DNA from 3 places in the Rugosimonospora acidiphila genome. Region 2 is predicted to be linked to each of the others. Evidence: riboswitches for the same ligand, from Rfam matches in the RefSeq annotation. Region 2 holds a riboswitch; each other region holds the start of a gene.
The links. Region 2 has a riboswitch for thiamine pyrophosphate ahead of ABEA87_RS13705 (ECF transporter S component). Riboswitches for the same ligand answer to the same signal wherever they lie in the genome.
Positions count from the first base shown of each region.

Region 1: another riboswitch for thiamine pyrophosphate. It lies ahead of thiO (glycine oxidase ThiO); the one in region 2 lies ahead of ABEA87_RS13705 (ECF transporter S component).
Region 3: another riboswitch for thiamine pyrophosphate. It lies ahead of thiC (phosphomethylpyrimidine synthase ThiC); the one in region 2 lies ahead of ABEA87_RS13705 (ECF transporter S component).

Region 1 is NZ_BAABJQ010000030.1:77,738-81,006, reverse strand. It holds gene ABEA87_RS34635 (thiazole synthase) at 1-557, opposite strand, end outside; gene thiS (sulfur carrier protein ThiS) at 559-759, opposite strand; gene thiO (glycine oxidase ThiO) at 756-1,973, opposite strand; TPP riboswitch at 2,019-2,129, opposite strand; gene thiE (thiamine phosphate synthase) at 2,176-2,856, shown strand.
Region 2 is NZ_BAABJQ010000006.1:346,967-350,235, forward strand. It holds gene ABEA87_RS13700 (acyl-CoA dehydrogenase family protein) at 1-1,098, opposite strand, end outside; TPP riboswitch at 1,260-1,366, shown strand; gene ABEA87_RS13705 (ECF transporter S component) at 1,437-2,015, shown strand; gene ABEA87_RS13710 (ABC transporter ATP-binding protein) at 2,012-3,269, shown strand, end outside.
Region 3 is NZ_BAABJQ010000001.1:479,211-482,479, forward strand. It holds gene ABEA87_RS02425 (ABC-F family ATP-binding cassette domain-containing protein) at 1-1,325, shown strand, start outside; TPP riboswitch at 1,372-1,482, shown strand; gene thiC (phosphomethylpyrimidine synthase ThiC) at 1,714-3,269, shown strand, end outside.

The DNA of each region.
Region 1 (3,269 bases), on a different contig from region 2:
ATGCCGGCGTCGAGCACCACCGGCACCGTCGCCTCGGCGACTATCAGTTCGATGTTGTGCGGGTTCAGGATGCCCAGGCCGCTACCGATCGGGGCGCCCAGCGGCATGACCGCGGCACAGCCCGCCTGCTGCAGGCGCCGGGCCAGGATCGGGTCGTCGTTGGTGTAGACCAGCACGGTGAAGCCGTCCCCGACCAGCGACTCGGTCGCGTCCAGCAGCTCCACCGGGTCGGGCAGCAGGGTCTCGTCGTCGGCGACGACCTCCAGCTTCACCCACGGGGTCTCCAGCGCCTCCCGGCCCAACCGCGCGGTCAGCAGCGCCTCCCGGGCAGTACGGCAGCCCGCCGTGTTGGGCAGCACCCGTACGCCGCGGGCCACCAGCACGTCCAGTACCGAGCCCGAGGTGCCCGGGTCCACCCGCCGCATGGCGACCGTGCACATGGCGGTACCCGAGGCCACCACCGCCTCGTCGAGCACCTGCGGGCTCGGCGCGCCGCCGGTGCCGAGGATGAGCCGGGAGCCGAGTTCCTGTCCGGCGATGATGAATGGATCGTCCACGTCAACCTCCCTGTACCGCGGTCAGCAGCTCGACCTGCTGGCCCTCACACAGCGCGACCTGAGTCCAGGTGCCGCGCGGCACCACCGCACCGTCCACCGCCGCGGCGACCCCACGCACCGCGGGAGCCCACGAGGTCACCAGCTCGGCGAGGGTGGACCCGTCGGGCAGGTCCACCCGTTCACCGTTGATCGTCAGCGTCATGCGGATACCTCCGAGCGAGAGAACCGGCGCGGGTCGCAGGCGGTCAGATCGATGCCCGGGTCTTCGCCGGTGATCAGGCCGGCGACCGCGTCGGCGGTCAGCGGCGCGAGCAGGATCCCGTTGCGGTAGTGGCCGGTCGCCACCAGCAGGCCGTCCACGACGGTGCCGCCGATCATCGGGAGGTTGTCCGGCGAGCCGGGGCGCAGGCCGGTGCTCACCTCGTCGAACCGCACCTCGCCCAGCACCGGGAGGAGCAGCTGGGCGTCGCGCAGCAGCTCGTACACGGCCCCGGCGCGCGGGCCCAGGTCGAACCCGGCCTCCTCGCTGGACGCGCCGATCACCAGGCTCCCATCGCCGCGCGGCACCACATAGACCGGGCTGCCCCGCACGGCACCCCGTACCACGTGGTTGAGCAGGTCGCTCGGGCCACGCAGGCGCAGCGTCTGCCCCTTGACCGGCCGGACCGGGGGCACCACCTCCGCCGGAAGCCCCGCCGAAGCCTGAAGCCCCGCCGGAACCTGAAGCCCCGCCGGTGTCGAGGGCCCGGTCTGGGCTGGCAGTTCGGCAACGGCCGCCGACCAGGCTCCGGCGGCCAGCACCACCGTGCCGGCCTCGAACCGGTCCCCGCTCTCGGTCCGCACGCCGACCACCTGCTGGCCGCGCCTCAGCCAGCCGCCGACCCGGGCCGTGACCTCCCGCACGCCGGCACCGCCGGCGGCCCGGCGCAGCGCGCCGTGCAGCATCCGGTTGTCGATCTGGTGGTCGTCGGCCGCCCAGAGGCCGCCGGGCAGCCCCGCCGCCAGGGCCGGCTCGGCGGCGCGCAGCTGCCTGCTGGTCAGCAGCTCCGACTCGATGCCCAGCGAGGACTGGAAGGCGTGCAGGTCGCGCAGGGCGGCCAGGTCGGCGGCGTCCCAGGCGGCCTGCAGGGTGCCGCACCGCCGGTACCCGACGTCCACCCCGGTGGCGTCGGCCAGCTCGGCGACGAAGCCCGGGTACCGGGCCGCCGAGTCGAGGGTGAGCGCCAGCAGCGGGCGCCCCTCGTAGTGCAGCTCGGTGGCCGGCGCGAGCATGCCGGCGGCGGTCCAGGTGGCACCGGAGCCCGGCGCCGGATCCAGCACGGTCACGGCCAACCCCCGCTGCGCGCAGCGCCAGGCGATGGACAGCCCGATCACGCCCGCGCCGACCACCACGACGTCGGTGGCGCCGCTACCCATCCGGCCTCCCGTGGTCACGCCGCGTGCGCGAGGCAACGCGGCGGCTGGGGGTCGGTGAGCACTCCCTGCGCCGGCATTACCCGGATCAGGTTCAACGGTCGGCGGCTCCCAGCCAGCCCTCTCAGCCCGGTCTACCGGGCTCCCGTGCACGGTTCACCATACGCGCCGGCCGATACCGGCGCATCGGGTACCGTCGCCGACCATGAGCTCACGATCACCCGAGCAGGTCCGGGCCGCCCTGGCCGGCGCCCGGCTGTACCTGTGCACCGACGCCCGCACCCGCCAGGGTGACCTGGCGGACTTCCTCGACGCCGTGCTGGCCGGCGGGGTGGACATCGTGCAGCTGCGGCAGAAGGGGCTGGAGGCCCGGCAGGAACTGCGCTATCTGGAGGTGTTCGCGGAGGCGGCGGAGCGCCACGGCAAGCTGTTCGCGGTCAACGACCGGGTCGACCTCGCGCACGCCTGCGGGGCGCCGGTGCTGCACCTGGGCCAGGACGACCTGCCGGTGCCGCTGGCCCGCCGGATCATCGGGGACGGGCCGGTGATCGGTCGCTCCACCCACTCGCCCGAGCAGTTCGACGCGGCGCGCGACGAGCCGGGCGCGGATTACCTGTGCGCCGGCCCGACCTGGGCCACCCCGACCAAGCCCGGCCGGCCGGCCGCCGGCCTGGACCTGCTCAGCCACGCCACGCGGTCGGCCTCCGGTACCCGGCCCTGGTTCGCGATCGGCGGGATCGACCTGGACCGGCTGGACGAGGTGCTGGCCCGCGGCGCCCGCCGGGTGGTCGTGGTGCGGGCCATCACCGAGGCGGACGATCCGGGAGCGGCGGCGCGCGCCTGGGCCCAACGGCTGTCGGCCGCCACCCTCGCCGAGGCGGCGTAGACGGGGCGCTTCCCGCTGGGGCGGGGGTGCTCGCACCGCCACACGCCGGCTCCGGCTGCGCTCCCCCCGGAAGGCCCTAGGCGGGTCTGGCCTCGTGATGGCTGCCACCCATGCCGGCGCTGTCGCCGCGGTACGAACTCGTGCTCATCGAGGCTCCCTGACTGGTGTCGAAATCGGACTTTCGATGCCGCCTCGACTCGCTTTTCTCAAGCAAGTGAAAGGCTCGGCTGTTAAATCGGCTTCGGTTGGCGATGAAGTTCGCCGATGTCGTGCCGCCCCCGTACGACGTGGCCCGACCGGGTTGGTGCTGGCGGGAGCCGTCCCGTCGGCAGACACCGGCCAGCCGGTTATATCCGCCAAACGTTGTCCGGTGTCGCTGGCTGGACGCCGGACAACAGACTCCGGATAATGGC
Region 2 (3,269 bases):
CCGGGCCACCGCGAGGCACCACTTGCCGGCGCCCACGCACATCGCGGGCAGCGACAGCCGGCCGGTGTTGAGGGTGGTCAGCGCGATCTTCAGGCCCTGCCCCTCGCGGGCGATCACATTCTCTGTCGGCACGAACACGTCGTGGAAGCGGGTGACGCTGTTCTCCAGGCCGCGCAGGCCCATGAAGGCGTTGCGCCGCTCGACGGTCACGCCGGGCGAGTCCGCCTCCACCACGAACGCGGTGATCCCGCCCCGGTGCCCTCCGGACTGTCGATCGCCGCCTTGCTGGTCCGGCCCACGAGCGGGCACCTGCGCCATCACCACCAGCAGCGTGGCGAGCGTGCCGTTGGTCGCCCACAGCTTGACCCCGTTCAGCCGGTAGCCGCCCTCGACCGGGGTCGCGGTGGTGGACAGCCGGGCCGGATCGGAGCCCACGTCCGACTCGGTGAGCAGGAACGCGGACACCTCCCCGGCCGCGAGCCGGGGCAGGAACCTCCGCTTCTGCTCGTCGTCACCGAACAGCTTGAGCGGCTGGGGCACGCCGATGGACTGGTGCGCGGACAGCAGGGCGCCGATCGCCGGGTTCGCCGACCCGACCAGTGCCAGCGCCCGGCAGTAGTGCAGGTTGGACAGGCCGAGGCCGCCGTACTTCTCATCGATCTTCATGCCGAACGCGCCCAGTTCGGCGAGGCCGCGGATGACTTCGTCGGGGATCCGCGCCTCACGCTCGATGCGGGCGCCGTCGATGCCGGCGGCGAACTCGCTGAGCCGGGCGAGGAACTCCTCGGCCTTGGCCGCGCGCGCCGGATCGGGCGCCGGCCACGGGTCGATCAGGTCCATCCTCAGCCGGCCGAGGTACAGCTCCTTTCCGAAGCTGGGCTTGCGCCACTCCGTCTCGCGGGCCGCCTCGGCGGTCTGTCGGGCCTGCCGCTCGTCGACGCCGGCCGACCCGTCGGTCGGACTCCGATCTGTCCGCGCGGTCACCGGCCCGGTCGCCGGATCAGGGTCGGTCCTCGCCGGCGGTTGCTGGGCGGTCGCCTCCGAGGGCTCACCGCCGTCCGGGCCGAACTGCGCGGAGCGTTGATCCATCGTCGTCATGGCCACCCCCCAGTGGTCTGGTCGGGCTTCCTGTGACCCACGCTACTCGCGGGTACTACCCGGCGGTAGCGTCTTGTCCGGTGCTACCCTCGGCGGCACAACTTCATGCGAAGACTTCGTTTCCCGTGATCCACGAGACACCGATCCACGGGGCCCGAGCCTTCGTCCGACAGGGGAGCGCGCAGCGCTGAGAGTGTGGCCGGGACGGTCACAGACCCTCGAACCTGATCTGGGTAATGCCAGCGCAGGGAGTTCGGTCGATCTCCAGCCGCGCCATGTCCATTGGGGGCATGGCGTGCGTCTTCTCCTGGTATGTCGTCTACCGGGAGGAATTGTCCATGGAAATCCGTCGCTGGCGGACCGTCGACATCGTGGTCGCCGCAGTGATCGCGGTCGCCTTCGGCGTCGTGTTCTACGCCTGGGATCAGATCTGGAACGGTCTCGACGGCGCGTTCCCCGGCTTCCCGCCGGCCCGCGCGGCCCTCAACGGGATCTGGTTCCTACCCGCCGTGGTCGGACCGCTGGTCATCCGCAAGCCCGGTGCCGGCCTGTTCGCCGAGCTGGTCGCGTCGACCATCGAGGCACTGCTCGGCGCCCAGTGGGGCCTGTCCACCATCCTGTACGGCCTGTTGCAGGGCTTCGGCGGAGAGCTGCCGTTCGCGGCCACCGGGTACCGCTCGAGCAAGCTACCCACCGCGCTGGTCGGCGGCCTGTTGGCCGGCGCGGCCGCCGGACTGCTGGACATCGTGCTCTACTACCCCGACTACTCGACCGCCTGGAAGATCGGTCAGGTCGCCGTCTCGGCCGGCAGCGGCCTGGTGATCACCGGCCTCGGCGGCTGGGCGCTGACCCGCGGGCTGGCCCAGACCGGGGTGCTGGACCGCTTTCCGGCCGGTCGGGAGCGGACCGCCGTTTGAACCGCACCGACGCCATCCGGCTGGACGGGTTCGGCTGGCGGCACGCCGGCCGCAAGGCCTGGGCCGTGCGCGGAGTCGATCTGCGCATCGAGCGCGGCGAACGGGTGTTGCTGCTGGGCCCCTCGGGGGCCGGCAAGAGCACCCTGCTCGCCGCGCTCGCCGGGCTGCTCGCCGAGGACTCGGGCGAGCGCGAGGGCACCATCGACCTCGGCGGCCTGACCCCGGGCATCGTCTTCCAGGATCCGCAGACCCAGTTGGTGATGTCTCGGGCCGGCGACGACGTCGCGTTCGGCCTGGAGAATCACGGCGTACCCGTGGCGGACATCTGGCCCCGGGTGGACGAGGCGCTCGCCACGGTCGGCTTCCGCTACGGCCGGGGCCGCGACACGGCCGCCCTCTCCGGCGGCGAGGCGCAGCGGCTGGCGCTGGCCGGCGCGCTCGCGCTGCGCCCGTCGCTGCTGCTGCTGGACGAGCCGACCGCGAACCTCGATCCGGCCGGCGCTGGGCAGATCCGTGCCGCCATCGCCCGGATCCTGGCCGCCCGCGACACCACCCTGATCCTGGTCGAGCACCGGGTGGCCGAGGTGCTGCCGCTGGTCGACCGGGTGGTGGTGCTGGAGGCCGGCGGCGGGGTCGTCGCCGACGGCGTACCCGAGGCGGTGTTCGCGACGCACGGTTCGTGGCTGGTCGAGCGGGGCGTGTGGGTACCGGGGCACCAGGTCACATTCGCCCGCGCGACGAATGCCGGATCGCTGGCTGGCCCGGTTCGGCCGGCCGGCTCCCCCGGCCCGGTGCTGCTGCGCGCCGAACGGGTGGCGGTACCCGACCGGCTGTCCACTATGGACATCACGGTACCGGCCGGCGAGGCGCTGGCCGTGGTGGGCCCGAACGGCGCCGGCAAGTCCACGCTCGCCCTGCTGCTGGGCGGCCTGCTCGCGCCCGGCTCCGGCACCGTGGCCGCGACCGAACGGCTGGCCGGCCCGCTCGCCGGTCGGCCGCCGCACCGGTGGCGGGCCGCGTCCCTGGCCCGGCACATCGGCTCGGTGTTCCAGAACCCGGAGCACCAGTTCGTCACCTCGCGCGTGCGGGACGAACTCGCGCTCGGGCCGCGCCGCACCGGGGCGAGCGAGGAATCCATCAAGTCCACTGTGGACAATCTGCTGGTACGGCTGCGCCTTGACCGGTTGGCGGCGGCCAACCCGTACACGCTGTCCGGCGGCGAGGCCCGCCGCCTGTCGGTGGCCACCGCCCTGG
Region 3 (3,269 bases), on a different contig from region 2:
GCGCGATGAGAAGCGCACCGGCGGACGAGAAGGCGCAGCTGCGCTATGCCGAGGCGCTGACCGGGTGGGGCGAGGCCGGCGGGTACGACGCCGAGGTGCTGTTCGACACCGCTGCGGTCGCCGCCCTGGGCCTGTCCTGGGACGCGGTGCGGGACCGCCGGGTCGGTACCTGCTCGGGCGGGCAGCAGAAGCGGTTCGCGCTGGAACTGCTGCTGCGCGGCGGCGACGAGGTGCTACTGCTCGACGAGCCGGACAACTTCCTGGACGTGCCGGCCAAGCGCTGGTTGGAGAGCCGGCTCGCCGAGTCCTCGAAGTCGGTGCTGTACGTGTCGCACGACCGTGAGCTGCTGGCCCGCACCGCCGACCGGGTGGTGGCCGTCGAGGGTGGCTCGGCCTGGGTGCACCCCGGTGGGTTCGAGTCCTGGCACTCGGCGCGGTCCGACCGGCACGAGCGGCTGGAGCGCGACCGCAGGCGCTGGGACGAGGAGCGCGAGAAGCTGCGCGCGCAGATGCTGATGTACAAGCAGAAGGCGTCGTACAACTCGAAGATGGCCTCGCGGTACCAGTCGGCGCAGACCAAGCTGAGCAAGTTCGAGGAGGCCGGGCCGCCCACGCTGCCGCCGCGCGAGCAGGACATCCGGATGCGGCTGTCCGGCGGGCGCACCGGCAAGCGGGCGATCATCTGCGAGGGCCTGGAGCTGGAGGGGCTGACCTACCCGTTCGACCTGGAGGTCTGGTACGGCGACCGGGTGGCGGTGCTGGGCGGCAACGGTACCGGCAAGTCGCACTTTCTGCGGCTGCTCGCCGTCGGCGGTACCGAGCCGGAGGCTCCCGCTCTGTCCACGGTGGAGCCGGTGGCGGCCTCGGGCTCGGCCCGGCTCGGCGCGCGGGTCGTGGCCGGCCACTTCTCCCAGGTTCACGACCGGCCCGACCTGATGGGGCGGACCCTGGTGGACATTCTGTGGCGGGGCGGCGAGCGCCGCGCCGGGATGGACCGGCACGCGGCCATGAAGGTGCTGGGCCGGTACGAGCTGGCCGGCCAGGGCGACCAGGTGTTCGACACGCTCTCCGGCGGCCAGCAGGCCCGGTTCCTGGTGTTGCTGCTGGAATGCGACGGGGCGACCCTGCTGCTGCTGGACGAGCCGACCGACAACCTCGACCTGGCCTCCGCCGAGGCGCTGGAGGACGGGCTGCGGGGGTTCGAGGGCACCGTGGTCGCGGTCACCCATGACCGCTGGTTCGCCCGCTCCTTCGACAGGTTCCTGGTGTTCCAGGGCGACGGCGAAGTGGTGGAGGCACCCGAACCGACCTGGGACATCGGCTGAACCACCGTTGCGCAGAACGGTCACCGCGCATAACGTCAAAAGACACACAACTTTCCACGGGAGCCCGGAGCACTGGGCTGAGAGTGGGGCTGAGGCGCCCCTGACCGTCGAACCTGATCCGGGTAATGCCGGCGCAGGGAGGAGCGGCGGTGAGCTCATGCACGAGCCGGTTGCGTCTGGTCCCGGATGCGCGTCGGGATCGAGATCCGGCACCGAAGGGCCGCGCATCGGCCGCGGTGAGCACAGTGCCCATGCAAGTGCCAATCGCACTTGATAACTGCAACTGCGTAAATCTCTCGCGATCCGGGGCGCCTCGCCCCGGATCGCGGCGTTTCGAGGGTGGGCAACGCGGCCCGCTGAAATCGTCTGGGCTTCAGTGGAGGGGGACATGAAGGTCTATGTGACGGGCCCGCGCACCGACATCCGGGTGCCGTTCCGTGAAGTGACGCTAGCGGGCGACGGCTCGGCGGTCAGGCTCTACGACACATCCGGACCGGCCCCGGACGGGCCGGCCGTCGGGTTGCCGCCGCTGCGGGCGCCGTGGGTGGCCGAACGGGTCGCCGGCGGCACGCAGCTGCGCTTCGCCCGTGCGGGCATGGCCACCCCGGAGATGGAGTTCGTGGCGCTGCGTGAGGGCGTGCCGGTCTCCACGGTGGTCGACGAGATCGCGGCCGGCCGAGCCGTGCTGCCGGCCAACGCGAACCACCCGGAGTCGGAGCCGATGATCATCGGCAAACGCTTCCTGGTCAAGGTGAACGCGAACATCGGTTCCGGGTCGGGAACGTCCAGCGTCGATGAGGAGGTGGAGAAGCTGCGCTGGGCCACACGCTGGGGCGCGGACACCGTGATGGACCTGACCACGGGCGAGCGCATCCACGAGACCCGCGAGGCGATCGTGCGCAACGCGCCGGTACCGATCGGCACGGTACCGATCTATGAGGCGCTGGAGCGGGTCGACGGCGACCCGACCCGGCTGTCCTGGGAGCTGTTCCGGGACACCGTCATCGAGCAAGCCGAGCAGGGCGTCGACTACATGACGGTGCACGCCGGCCTGCTGATGCGGCACATCCCGCTGGCGGTCGGGCGGATCGCCGGAATCGTCTCGCGTGGCGGCTCCATGATGGCCGCCTGGTGCCTGGCGCACCATCAGGAGAACTTCCTGTACACCCGGTTCGAGGACCTATGCAGGATCCTCGCGCAGTACGACATCACCCTCTCCCTCGGCGCCGGGCTGCGGCCGGGGTCCATCGCCGACGCCAACGACCCGGCCCAGCTCGCCGAGCTGCGGACCCTCGGCGAGCTGGCCTGGGTGGCGCGGCGCCGCGACGTGCAGGCGATGATCGAGGGCCCCGGCCACGTACCGATGCACAAGATCAAGGAGAACGTCGACCTGCAGCAGGAGTGGTGCCGGGAGGCACCCTTCTACACCCTCGGCCCGCTGACCACCGACATCGCGCCGGGCTACGACCACATCACCTCGGCCATCGGCGCCGCGATGGGAGCGATGTACGGCACCGCGATGCTCTGCTACATCACGCCCAAGGGCGCCCTCGGGCTGCCGAACCGCGAGGACGTCAAGGCCGGGGTCATCGCGTACAAGATCGCTGCTCACGCGGCCGACCTGGCCAAGGGTCATCCGGGCGCCCGGGCCTGGGACGACGCCGTGTCCAAGGCGCGCTTCGAGTTCCGCTGGGAGGACCAGTTCGACCTGGCGATCGACTCGGAGGCCGCGCGCACGTGCCACGACGAGGCGCTGCCCGTCCCGCAGGCGAAGGTCGCGCACTTCTGCTCGATGTGCGGGCCGCGGTTCTGCTCCCCGAAGATCGGTCAGGAACTGCAGCGGTACGCGGCGGAGCACGGCGTCAGTATTGACGCCGCGGTCGCCGCCGGCATGAGCGAGAAGTCGGCCGAGTTCGTGGCGTCCGGCGGCGCCGTGTACCTCCC